DNA from 2 places in the Lysinibacillus sp. FSL L8-0126 genome. Region 1 is predicted to be linked to the other one. Evidence: predicted binding sites of a transcription regulator. Region 1 holds the regulator's gene; the other holds the start of a gene.

The links. Region 1 encodes LexA, which represses DNA repair genes until DNA is damaged. Its sites were predicted from a motif close to CGAACATATGTTCG; they were not measured.
Region 2: a site for LexA is predicted at 2,295-2,308, ahead of parE (DNA topoisomerase IV subunit B). Genes of this name have one in related genera too.

Annotation. Positions count from the first base shown of each region.
Region 1 covers NZ_CP152028.1:222,991-228,778, forward strand. The annotation lists gene MHI34_RS01130 (recombinase family protein) at 1-343, opposite strand, end outside; gene MHI34_RS01135 (LysM peptidoglycan-binding domain-containing protein) at 340-654, opposite strand; gene lexA (transcriptional repressor LexA) at 821-1,438, shown strand; gene MHI34_RS01145 (gamma-glutamyl-gamma-aminobutyrate hydrolase family protein) at 1,549-2,271, opposite strand; gene MHI34_RS01150 (A24 family peptidase) at 2,305-3,057, opposite strand; gene MHI34_RS01155 (hypothetical protein) at 3,125-3,814, opposite strand; gene MHI34_RS01160 (hypothetical protein) at 3,811-4,404, opposite strand; gene pilM (pilus assembly protein PilM) at 4,404-5,378, opposite strand; gene MHI34_RS01170 (prepilin-type N-terminal cleavage/methylation domain-containing protein) at 5,491-5,788, opposite strand, start outside.
Region 2 covers NZ_CP152028.1:3,755,060-3,760,847, forward strand. The annotation lists gene MHI34_RS18160 (spore germination protein) at 1-703, opposite strand, end outside; gene MHI34_RS18165 (HesB/YadR/YfhF family protein) at 856-1,146, opposite strand; gene plsY (glycerol-3-phosphate 1-O-acyltransferase PlsY) at 1,166-1,768, opposite strand; gene parE (DNA topoisomerase IV subunit B) at 2,328-4,304, shown strand; gene parC (DNA topoisomerase IV subunit A) at 4,301-5,788, shown strand, end outside.

The sequences.
Region 1 (5,788 bases):
GTTGAACGGGTCCTGCATCGCGCATGGAAAAAACATCTGTTGCTGATTTTTGCAATAAATGCAACACAGCCATCCTTGCGTTCCCACGTCCTAATCGTGTTTCATCTTGTACAAAAAGGGCATTAATTCCCTTTTCTTTAATGAAATCAAGCATTTCAAGCAAGCCATCGCGTTCTACATCATAGCCGCTATGCTTATCCTTAAATACACCCTTTACCTCATAGCCTTGCTCTCTAGCGTAGCGCAGCAACTCTTCCTGTTGGCGCTCTAATGAGGAGCTTTGTGTTTCTTTTTCAGTACTTACACGGCAATAGACAACAGCCGACATTTGTTTATTCATCATTGTTCAGTTCTCGCAATTTCGATAGTATGGATGGGATTGGCTTGATCACCCAATACAGGAATAACTAGAGACTTTCCTGCCACAATTTTAATATCTGCTAATTCATTTTCTGTTTTGACCAGCTTAATCCAATCATCTGTACTCATCTTACCACGGTATTGCTCTGCTAACGACCACAAGCTATCCCCATGTTCAATTTGAATTTCTGCGTAATTAACATCTCCTGGATCAGTGATGTAAAGGTATCCTGCAAATAATAGACAAGCTCCTAATAAAATGGAGATATGTGTATTTTTCTTTAACCATGTCATAGTTACAACCCCTTTTCTAGAATGTTTGTTCGGAATGTATGTTCTCATAATAAAGCGAACAAACGTTTTTGTCAAACACTTTTCGAACCTATGTTTGCATACATGTTCGCATTCTGTTATACTATCAAATAAGAAGAATGATATTAGAAAAAAGAGGTGAGCACTCATGAAAAAAGTTTCGAAAAGACAAGAGGACATTTTGGCTTTTATTAAAGAAGAGGTACGAGCTAAGGGATATCCACCATCAGTACGTGAAATCGGGGAAGCAGTCGGACTTGCTTCAAGTTCAACTGTTCATGGTCATTTAGCTCGATTAGAACAAAAGGGCTTTATTCGTCGAGATCCAACAAAGCCACGTGCAATTGAAATTTTAGAGCCTGAAGAGTCTATTCAAAAGCAGCAAGTCATTCATGTACCACTTGTGGGGAAGGTAACTGCTGGTTCCCCAATTACTGCTATTGAAAACATTGAAGAATATTTCCCATTACCAGATACGTATGGCACAAGCGAGGATCAGTTATTCATGCTAGAGATTATGGGGGAATCTATGATTGAAGCAGGAATTTTAGACGGCGATTTAGTTATTGTGAAGCAAAAGGCAACAGCTAATAACGGAGATATTGTTGTAGCCATGACAGCAGAGGATGAAGCAACGGTCAAACGTTTCTTCAAGGAAAAAAATCATTTCCGTTTACAGCCTGAAAACTCATCTATGGAGCCTATTATCGTCGATCAAGTTTCTATTTTAGGACAAGTTGTAGGACTATATCGTCGTGTACATTAATCATTTAAAGTAGGTTTTGAGGATTATGTGTTCCTTCTAAGAGCATGTATCCTCTTTTTTACGCAAAAAAAGAATCCATATATGGTTGGATTCTTTGTACAGTCCCCCTGCTACGCTTCCTTTTTGAATTTTAAGCTAGCTTCAACAAAGGCTGAAAATAATTTTTGTGCAGGCTCATCTCCTGCTATAGCTAGTTCCTCGGGATGCCACTGAACAGCCAAGCAAAATGGCAACTCTTCATGAACAACTGCTTCGATAATGCCATCACTCGATTTTGCTGCTACTTTTAATTTCTCTGCTAATACATTAACTGCCTGATGATGAAATGAATTTACCGCTATTTTCTCTTGTTGTAAAATGGTCGCTAATAAATTCTCCTCCATAATTTGTACATAATGAGTAGCTACAGCTCGAGCAGATTGCTGTACATGCTTGAGCAGCTTAGTACTAAAATGGTCACTATCAATATCCTGAAATAAAGTACCACCTAGTGCTACATTTAGTATTTGAATGCCTCGGCAAATACCCAAAATAGGCATCTTTCGTGTGAATGCCGCTTCAATTAATGCTAACTCTACCGTATCTCTTGCTGGATGAATTTTCCCTAGTTTTGGTGCAGGCTCTGCCCCATACAGAAATGGATGCACGTCATAGCCTCCAGATAACAATAAACCATCTGTAAGGGATAGAATTTGTGTGGCATCCTCCTCTACGCCAAGTGGAATAATAAGAGGAATCCCACCTGCATCAATGATACTTTTACTGTAAGCAGCATTTAATCGAGAGGATAAATCATCTTCCACAAAGGCTGTAATGCCAATAATCGGTTTCACTTGCTTCCCTCCATATGCTTGAAGATTGAACAATTACCAAAAACCTAAATACCAATCGATTAATGAATCCCCATAAAAATAGACAATGATAGCGGCTAATGCAATAGAAGGTCCAAAAGGAATAGGTGTTTTTCTCCCCTGCTTGTTCTTCGTTAACACGACAAGCCCGACAATCATGCCGATAACTGCAGCTATAAATAATGTTAACAGTGTATGCATTGTACCAAGAACAAGTCCAATTAAAAAGAATAATTTAATATCGCCTCCACCCATGCCCCCGTTTGATATCACAGCAATACTATATAATATGCCGAAACCAACGACTGCACCTACAGCACAGTCCCACCAGGGTGTTAATGGCGACAATACTCGTCCAATAATAAGGAAGGGTAAAAAGAATAAAAGCACCTTATTCGGAATCAGCATATAGGCTATATCAGAAACAACAATGATGACTAATAATGAAATAAAAAATAGGGCTACTATAAACTCTATGCTCCAACCAAGCTGCCAATATGCAAAGGCAAACAATAATCCTGTTAATAATTCCATTACTGGATAAATCCAAGCTATTTTATTACCACAGCTCCGACATTTCCCCCCAAAAAACACATAAGATAAAACTGGCACTAAATCAAGCGCCGTCAGTTGCCTTTGACATTTAGTACAATGTGAAGGAGGTTGTACAATCGACTCCTTCTGTGGCACACGTAAGCCTACCACATTATAAAAAGAGCCAAAGACAAGCCCAAATAAAAATAGAAAGATTGTATAAGCCATTTCCAATTTTCTGTCCTCCTAAACTAATAGGCGCCCATACAGATGCAGTATGGAACGCCTATCAATGCAATTATTACTCTCCTTCGTAATAGAACGTCGTCACCTGGACGGTAGCTTGTAAAGTAAGATCCGTATCTTTTTCTAATTGATCCTGCTCTCCAGGCAATTTGAATTCGATAGTATCCGTTTTCATCACACGCTGTAATTGTTCAATTTCCTGTAAAAAGCTCTCTAGAGAATTAAAATCAAGCGCCCCAACCTCTAATATAAAAGTAATCAACTTTAAATTCGATGGTAAGGAATCCTTTGAAATAGATGAAATCGGTGAACTCGTAATCTTGTTATCCTGCTCACCATTAACCTCTTCTTCAGCTTGCTCCAACAGATTAAGGTCTTGCGATACATCTGATTGCGAAACAGCCGCATCATCATTTTGAACTGTTAATGACTTTATGCGTGTTCCTGTCACTTCCTCAATCTCAGCTAAATCTAGTATGATCTTTTCAACAGCTCTTGTTGTAGGTAGCTTCTGTCTTAACGCTAAAACATTGATAGTCGGCTGACCCTGCTCCTTGTCTAATTGAGCTAATTGTTCTTTTACACTAGAAATCTCTTGCTGTATCTGTGATACATGACTCTCTTTTGCTTCTACTTCATTTAATCTTGGTAATAATAAATAATAATAAAGCGCAAATAAAATAGAAACGATTAAAGTCAATAACAAGATAATAGATGAATTTTTACTACTCGTTAATTTATTCATGAGCGTCGTCCTCCAGCTAAATACATAAAGTCGATTGTCGCCGTAATGGACACTGAATAACGTGGTACTTCTTTAAATTTTTGTTCAGGCGTTAATTCCTTCTGTTCGCCAAGCTCTATATCAAAGTTTGACACTGTATTAATTTGTGCGTCTGTAAAAAAACTACTCATTAAAAGTCGCTCTACATATTTCGATATATCGGTCATCGTTTCAAAATCCACTTCAATATTAACTGTATTTTCCCCAAAAACGTAGCTACGCAAGTACGTTTGAGTTGGTAGTAAAGTTTTCGTTTCATCAATTAATGGGGTTACAGGATAAGAAACACCTTGAATATAGGCAACAGATTCCTCCAATGATCCCTGATCAACACTTTGTCTTACATCTAACTCTTGCTGTAATTGTTCAAGCTGTGTCGTTAATGTCTTTTCCTCAGCAGATAAACGTGACAAATCACTTTTAGCTGTAAAAAATATAAATAGTAAATAAGCTACTATTAGACCCACTATGACAATTATCAAGCTATAAAAAAGCTTTGGTGAAGTAGACCGTTTTTCAAGCTGTGGTAAGAGGTTTATATCTGGAACCATTAATGAACCTCCTTCAAAGCTAAGCCTAGCAATGTTGAAAATTCTTTTTTAAAATAAGGAAAGAACTTTTCAATTTTTGCTCCATCAACAATCATCAAAGGTGTCTCTAAATTAGAAGATAATAAGGTTCCTATTGATTTGAGTAACGGGTTATCACCAAGTATTATGATTTCATCTACTGTTTTTTCCCCTTTATGTAAAGAAAACTTAAAGAAATTCATCATCCGATCAATTTCTAAAACCTGATCCATGACGACCATCTGGTAATCTTCGGTTTCACCATTGTAGAGAAATTGGTAGCTAAATTCATCGACTTTTTTGCCCTGCCATTGTGCCATATCTGTTTCAATCGATTGATAACGCAAAAACTCAACCTGTCCGTTTGAAAAGATACTAATGGAAAGTTCATTGATAGACCAATCAGCAATTAAATATGTTTTATTAGGCACTAACATTGACATATGTTCTAACAAACGTATATTGCATAAGGCACGAATATCGGCAGCTTCAGGGTCCAAGGAGACATCTAACAGCATTCCTACTATTTTCGTAATTTCCTCTGAAGGTGCTGCAAATAATATCGCTTTACCGTCCTCCGCATCGGGATCATAAACATCAATTAACGGGGCCTGAAAAGGTAAATGAATAGAATGGCCCAACTCCATTTCAGCATATCCTCGTAATTCCTGAGGTTTAACATCTTTAGGATGCTCGAAACTTTTTAATAAAACAGTTGTATCAGGCACAAACATACGAACAGCCTGTTTTTTTCCTGTCCACTTCACAACCTGTTCTTTAATAATTTCAAAAAGAGCCACCTCATCTATGATTGCTCCATTTTCAACGATATCAACTGGTAAAGGATATTCATAGCCATGCCATTGACTAGGCTCAGGTCCTTTCGCCACAATCGCACGTAGCACATAATCCTTCAGTTCAATCGATACATGCGACTTTCTCTTTCTCTTAAACATGTGAAAAGACCTCCTTTTCCTATTCAGTATAAATGATTTTATCAATTAGTCATCCATTCCCCAGCCAGAAACGCAAGAAAATTATCGTTTCTGAATGGGTTGGGAGGACTGATTATTGAGTTTTAGTATTTTCTGTTTTTTTCTTATCTACTCCTGCACTTTTTAATAGTTTATTAAGTTCTTCTTCAAATATTGTTATTGCACCTGCAGTTGAGCTAACTTTGAGACTCTCTGTTTTAATCTCTTCAAATCTACCATATGAAATTGACCATTTTTTTTCACTTTCGTTATACGTTACTTTATCATTGCTTCCTAGCTCAATACCATCTACAAACGCTTCTAATTCATCTTTCACACACTCATTATCTGAGCTGTCTCCTTTACAAGCGCCATCAATATAAGCAATCTTA
Region 2 (5,788 bases), 1.2 Mb from region 1:
AATCCTCTATATAGCCACTTTCCAGTATGCCATCGATATTAATGCGGTCTAATCGGGCTAATACCTCTGCGACGATTTTGTCACTGGCAATGCCATTTATATACATAACCGCTACATCTGTTTGTGTCACATCACCGATAACTCGTGACTTTATCCAGAGATTCGGGCTTTTTATTTTGCGACGGATGAGCGCTGTATTGGTACGTATGGTTTCTGTAAAGGATTCCCGAGGACCTCGAATAACAGATTCAGTCGATGGCTCTGTAACGGCTCGATCCTTTGCACTTCTGGTACTTGTCACAATCCCTTCTGCAAACCCATCTAATAAAATAACCGTTTCCCCATTGAGAATGGCATTGTAGAGTGTTGTGAAATGCTCGATATTCGACACATCCCCAACTGTTAAATAGGAGTTTCGTACATATTGATTAATGGTCGTTATTTCAATGTCTTGTTCTTCCTCGATATTTGCCATAAGCTTATCAATAACAGAATCGGAGATTGTCGTTTTATCTGACAAGCCATCAATCGAAATGATAGCGATGTTATGAGGGGTAGATTCACCAATTGTGATTTCACGTATGATGATGTCATTACTGTGACCAAGCGCCTGTTCAATGATTTTTTTATTTTTAGCTAGGGATGTATACAACAAATCGTTTGTATGGGATGGGGAGGTATCGATATTGTTAGACATAGACATGTGTTTTCCTCCTCAAATATACGCTCATTATTTATAGAGTGGACAATTTTTTTGAGAGATAAACGAGGTGAGGGTGAAAATCTAACTATTGGCATGATGGAGCCAAATAAAAAAACAGTCTATCCTTTCATGGACTGAAAGGATAGACTGTTTTATGTACGATAGTCATATTGCAATTCATCATTACTAGCATCAACGTCAACATGTAAGTTGTGATCGTTAAAGAACCAGAGATCTTTCTCATCAATGTAATAGGTTACATCATCAACCACTGTCTGTACGCCTATAGCAATAGGTTCTTCACGAGTCATGCCAAGTGAAAAACCTTCATGAAAAGGACTAGAGCCACCATAGCGTGCATAAAAACGAATCGTATCACCTGGTTCTACTTCCATTTCGTGTTTGAACCACTGGAGTGCTTCATCTGTCAATGCAATGTTCATTTCGAATGCTCCTCTCTTCCTAAAGCCATTTTACCTTTGGCTCAGTGCCGTTTTTAATACGTGTAATATTGGCACGGTGACGATAAATAATAAAGGTAAATAAAAAGGCTACCAAGATGCCTAATGCAAAGTCACCCGTAACAAAATAATAAACGATTGCATAGATAAGTGCTACTAAAGCGGCTATCATCGATGTTAGGCTGACGATCTTTGTGATTTTTAATGTCACAATAAAGGTAATAAATAATAGGACAAAGAGTGGCCACGAATAGCCTAATAAAACACCTGCGGATGTTGCCACTGCTTTTCCACCACGGAAATTGGCGAAGATTGGAAACATATGACCGATTACGGCAACAAGACCAAGTAATAAGGGATGCAGTGTGCTGTCAGAGAAAACGGGAAGTGCTACTAATAAAACCGCAGCTGTTCCTTTGAGCACATCCATTACGGTTACAACAATACCTGCTTTTTTCCCTAATGTTCGGAATGTGTTGGTTGCACCAAGATTACCGCTCCCGTGTTCACGAATATCGGTATTATAAAAAATTTTACCTATCCATAATCCAGAAGGTATAGAGCCGATTAGATAAGCACATAAAATAATAAGTCCATTGATCATAGCTGGACTCCTTTCATTCATAGTCCATCACTTGGTACTAATAGTTTGTAACAAGTATTTTACACTTTTTCTTGCTAATCTACAATGTTATGAAGGAGATTTCATTAGGAGCCTTGAATTCAATACAAAAGAAAACCTATTAATAAGGGGTAGGCTTTCAGACATGAGATTCTAGAAAGTGAAAAAAAGCCTTTATAAAAATATAGGCAAAAAGGCAATTTTGTCAATCCTTCATTCCTTTGGTAGAATAGAAGTCTAACTTTATCCAGTTTAACCGTAATAAACATTGTAGCGTTTACACTGAACTAGATTCTATGTATGCTGAAACTAAATCGGCTACTATGCGTCAAACGTTTATGGATACTAGTAGCAGTCTGCCCTGCTTAAATACCAATTTTAAGCAACTGTTGCAGATGTTTACTATTGATAAAGATGATCAAAACTGTGAGCAAATTTTAAAAATTTAATGGACCTGTCGCTAGCTATTGACAGGAAATGCTATTATTATTAGGATGAGAACATAAATAGAACATGTGTTTGTTTTTTGGAGGGGAATTTTTTGACGAATAAACAGTCAACTAGCGTTTATAATGATGACGCTATACAAGTATTAGAAGGATTAGAAGCGGTACGCAAACGACCTGGCATGTATATCGGTTCAACGGATGGCCGTGGACTTCATCACCTTGTGTATGAAATCGTAGATAATGCGGTGGATGAAGCACTGGCCGGCTTTGGATCTCATATTATTGTCACAATTCATAAGGATCAAAGTATGAGTGTGCGCGACTTTGGCCGTGGGATGCCAACAGGTATGCATAAAATGGGTAAACCTACCCCTGAAATTATTTTTACGGTGCTACACGCAGGTGGTAAATTTGGACAAGGTGGTTATAAAACAAGTGGTGGCTTGCATGGTGTAGGTTCCTCTGTAGTTAATGCACTATCAACATTTTTAGAGGTGACGATCCATCGTGATGGTAAAAAGTATCGTCAGCGCTTTGAGCATGGTGGACATCCTGTCACAACACTTGAAGAAATTGGGCAAACGAAGCAAACAGGTACACTTGTTCATTTCCTACCAGACGAAACGATTTTTTCTGTCACAAAATTCAATTATGATACGTTAGCAGAACGTTTACGTGAATCAGCCTTTTTATTAAAGGGCTTAAAAATTGAATTAATCGATGAGCGCGAGGAAGGCAAACAAGATGTATTCTTTTATGAGAATGGCATTGAAGCTTTCGTTGCGTATTTGAATGAAGAAAAGGATGTTCTTCATCCTGTGAAATATGTAGAAGGCATACAAGATGATATTGAAGTAGAATTCGCTTTCCAATATAACGATGGTTATTCAGAAACGATTTTGTCGTTCGTTAATAATGTACGTACTCGTGATGGCGGCACACATGAAACGGGTGCAAAAGCGGCATTGACGCGTGTATTTAATGAATATGCAAGAAAAATCGGCTTGCTAAAGGACAAGGATAAAAACCTTGAAGGGACAGATATTCGTGAGGGTTTAGCAGCAATCGTGTCTGTTCGTATTCCAGAGCATTTATTACAATTTGAAGGACAAACCAAGGGCAAGCTTGGTACAAGTGAGGCTCGCTCTGCCGTAGATAGCGTAGTGTCTGAGCAAATTTTGTATGTGCTAGAGGAAAATGCAGAGTTATCGGCTTCTCTTGTACGTAAAGCAATCCGTGCGCAGCAAGTAAGAGAAGCGGCTCGTAAAGCGCGTGAGGACGCTCGGAATGGCAAGAAAAGCAAAAAAGGTAGTACGATTCTATCAGGCAAATTAACACCAGCTCAGTCTCGCAATGCGGCCAAGAATGAGTTGTATTTAGTTGAGGGTGATTCTGCAGGTGGTTCTGCCAAACAAGGTCGTGATCGTACATTCCAAGCGATTTTGCCTTTGCGCGGTAAGGTCATCAACACAGAAAAAGCCAAGCTACAGGACATTATGAAAAACGAAGAAATATCAACGATTATCCATGCGATTGGAGCAGGTGTTGGCACGGATTTTGCTGTGGAGGATTCAGCCTACGATAAAGTAGTGATTATGACGGATGCGGATACGGACGGGGCACATATTCAAGTCTTGCTCTTAACGTTCTTCTATCGTTATATGCGTCCACTCATTGAAGGAGGCAAAGTCTATATCGCTTTACCACCACTTTATAAGGTATCAAAAGGTACTGGTAAAAAAGAAGTGATTGAATATGCTTGGACAGAAAACGATTTACAAAAGGCCATCCAGAAAGTTGGAAAGGGTTACATATTGCAGCGCTATAAAGGTCTTGGTGAGATGAATGCTGACCAGCTATGGGATACGACAATGAACCCTGAGACACGGACATTAATTCGTGTCACAATCGAGGATGGTGCACGTGCAGAGAGACGTGTCACGACGTTAATGGGTGATAAAGTAGAACCGCGTCGTAAATGGATCGAAGCCAATGTTGACTTCGGTATGGAGGATGATTCAAATATTTTAGAAAATGAATTCATCCAACAAGAGGAGGACCAAGCATGAGTAGTACAGAAAAGTTTCAAGATTTACCGCTAGAAGAAGTGATGGGTGATCGTTTTGGTCGCTATAGTAAATATATTATTCAAGACCGCGCGTTGCCTGATGCACGTGACGGTCTTAAACCAGTACAGCGTCGTATTTTATATGCAATGTTTACAGAAGGCAATACACAGGATAAACCGTTTCGAAAATCCGCAAAAACTGTCGGGAACGTAATCGGTAATTACCATCCGCACGGTGATAGCTCTGTTTATGAAGCAATGGTACGTATGAGTCAGGACTGGAAGGCACGTCATATGCTTATTGAGATGCATGGTAACAATGGTTCGGTTGATGGTGATCCTCCAGCTGCGATGCGTTATACAGAGGCGAGACTGTCTGCTATTGCTGGTGAAATGCTACGAGATATTGGCAAGAAAACGGTCGAGTTTGTACCAAACTTTGATGATCAAGATATGGAGCCGACTGTTTTACCTGCACGTTTTCCAAACTTACTAGTCAATGGCTCTACAGGGATTTCGGCTGGCTATGCAACAGATATTCCCCCGCATGCGCTAGATGAAGTGCTAGATGCTGTGTTAATGCGCTTAGACAAGCCGAACGTGACAGTAGATGAGTTGATGACTGTGATTAAAGGGCCGGATTTCCCGACAGGTGGGATTATCCAAGGGGTAGATGGCATCAAAAAGGCTTATGAAACAGGTCGAGGTAAAATCATTGTCCGTGCGCAAGCCGTAGTAGAACCGATCAAGGGTGGCAAAGAGCAAATTGTCATCACGGAATTACCATATGATGTGAATAAAGCGAATCTTGTGAAAAAAATTGATGAGCAACGTGTAGATAAACGTTTAGAGGGTATTGCGGAAATCCGAGATGAATCAGACCGTACAGGCTTACGTGTTGTAATTGAGCTGAAAAAAGATGTTCCGGGAAAAGGAATCTTACAATACCTATTTAAAACAACAGATTTACAGGTAGCTTATAATTTTAATATGATTGCTATTCATAATCGTCGTCCAACGATGATGACATTGCCATTATTGCTAGATGCCTATATTGCGCATCAAAAAGAAGTGGTGACGAACCGTTCGATTTATGATTTACAAAAGGCAAAGGATCGTTCTCATATTGTAGAAGGGTTAATTAAAGCACTCTCCATTTTAGATGAAGTGATTGCGACAATCCGTTCTTCTAACGATAAGAAGGATGCGAAGCTTAATTTACAAGCGAAGTTTGATTTTACAGAGGTACAAGCCGAGGCGATCGTTAGCTTACAATTATATCGTTTAACGAATACAGACATTACAGAGCTTCGTCAAGAACAAGACGAGTTAAATAAGTTGATTGCGAAGCTAGAAGGAATTTTACAAAGTGAAGCCAAGCTTGTACGTGTCATTAAACAAGAGTTACTAGAGATTAAGAAACGCTTCACAGAGCCACGTCGCTCGAAAATTGAGCAGGAAATAGAAGAAATTAAAATTACGCTA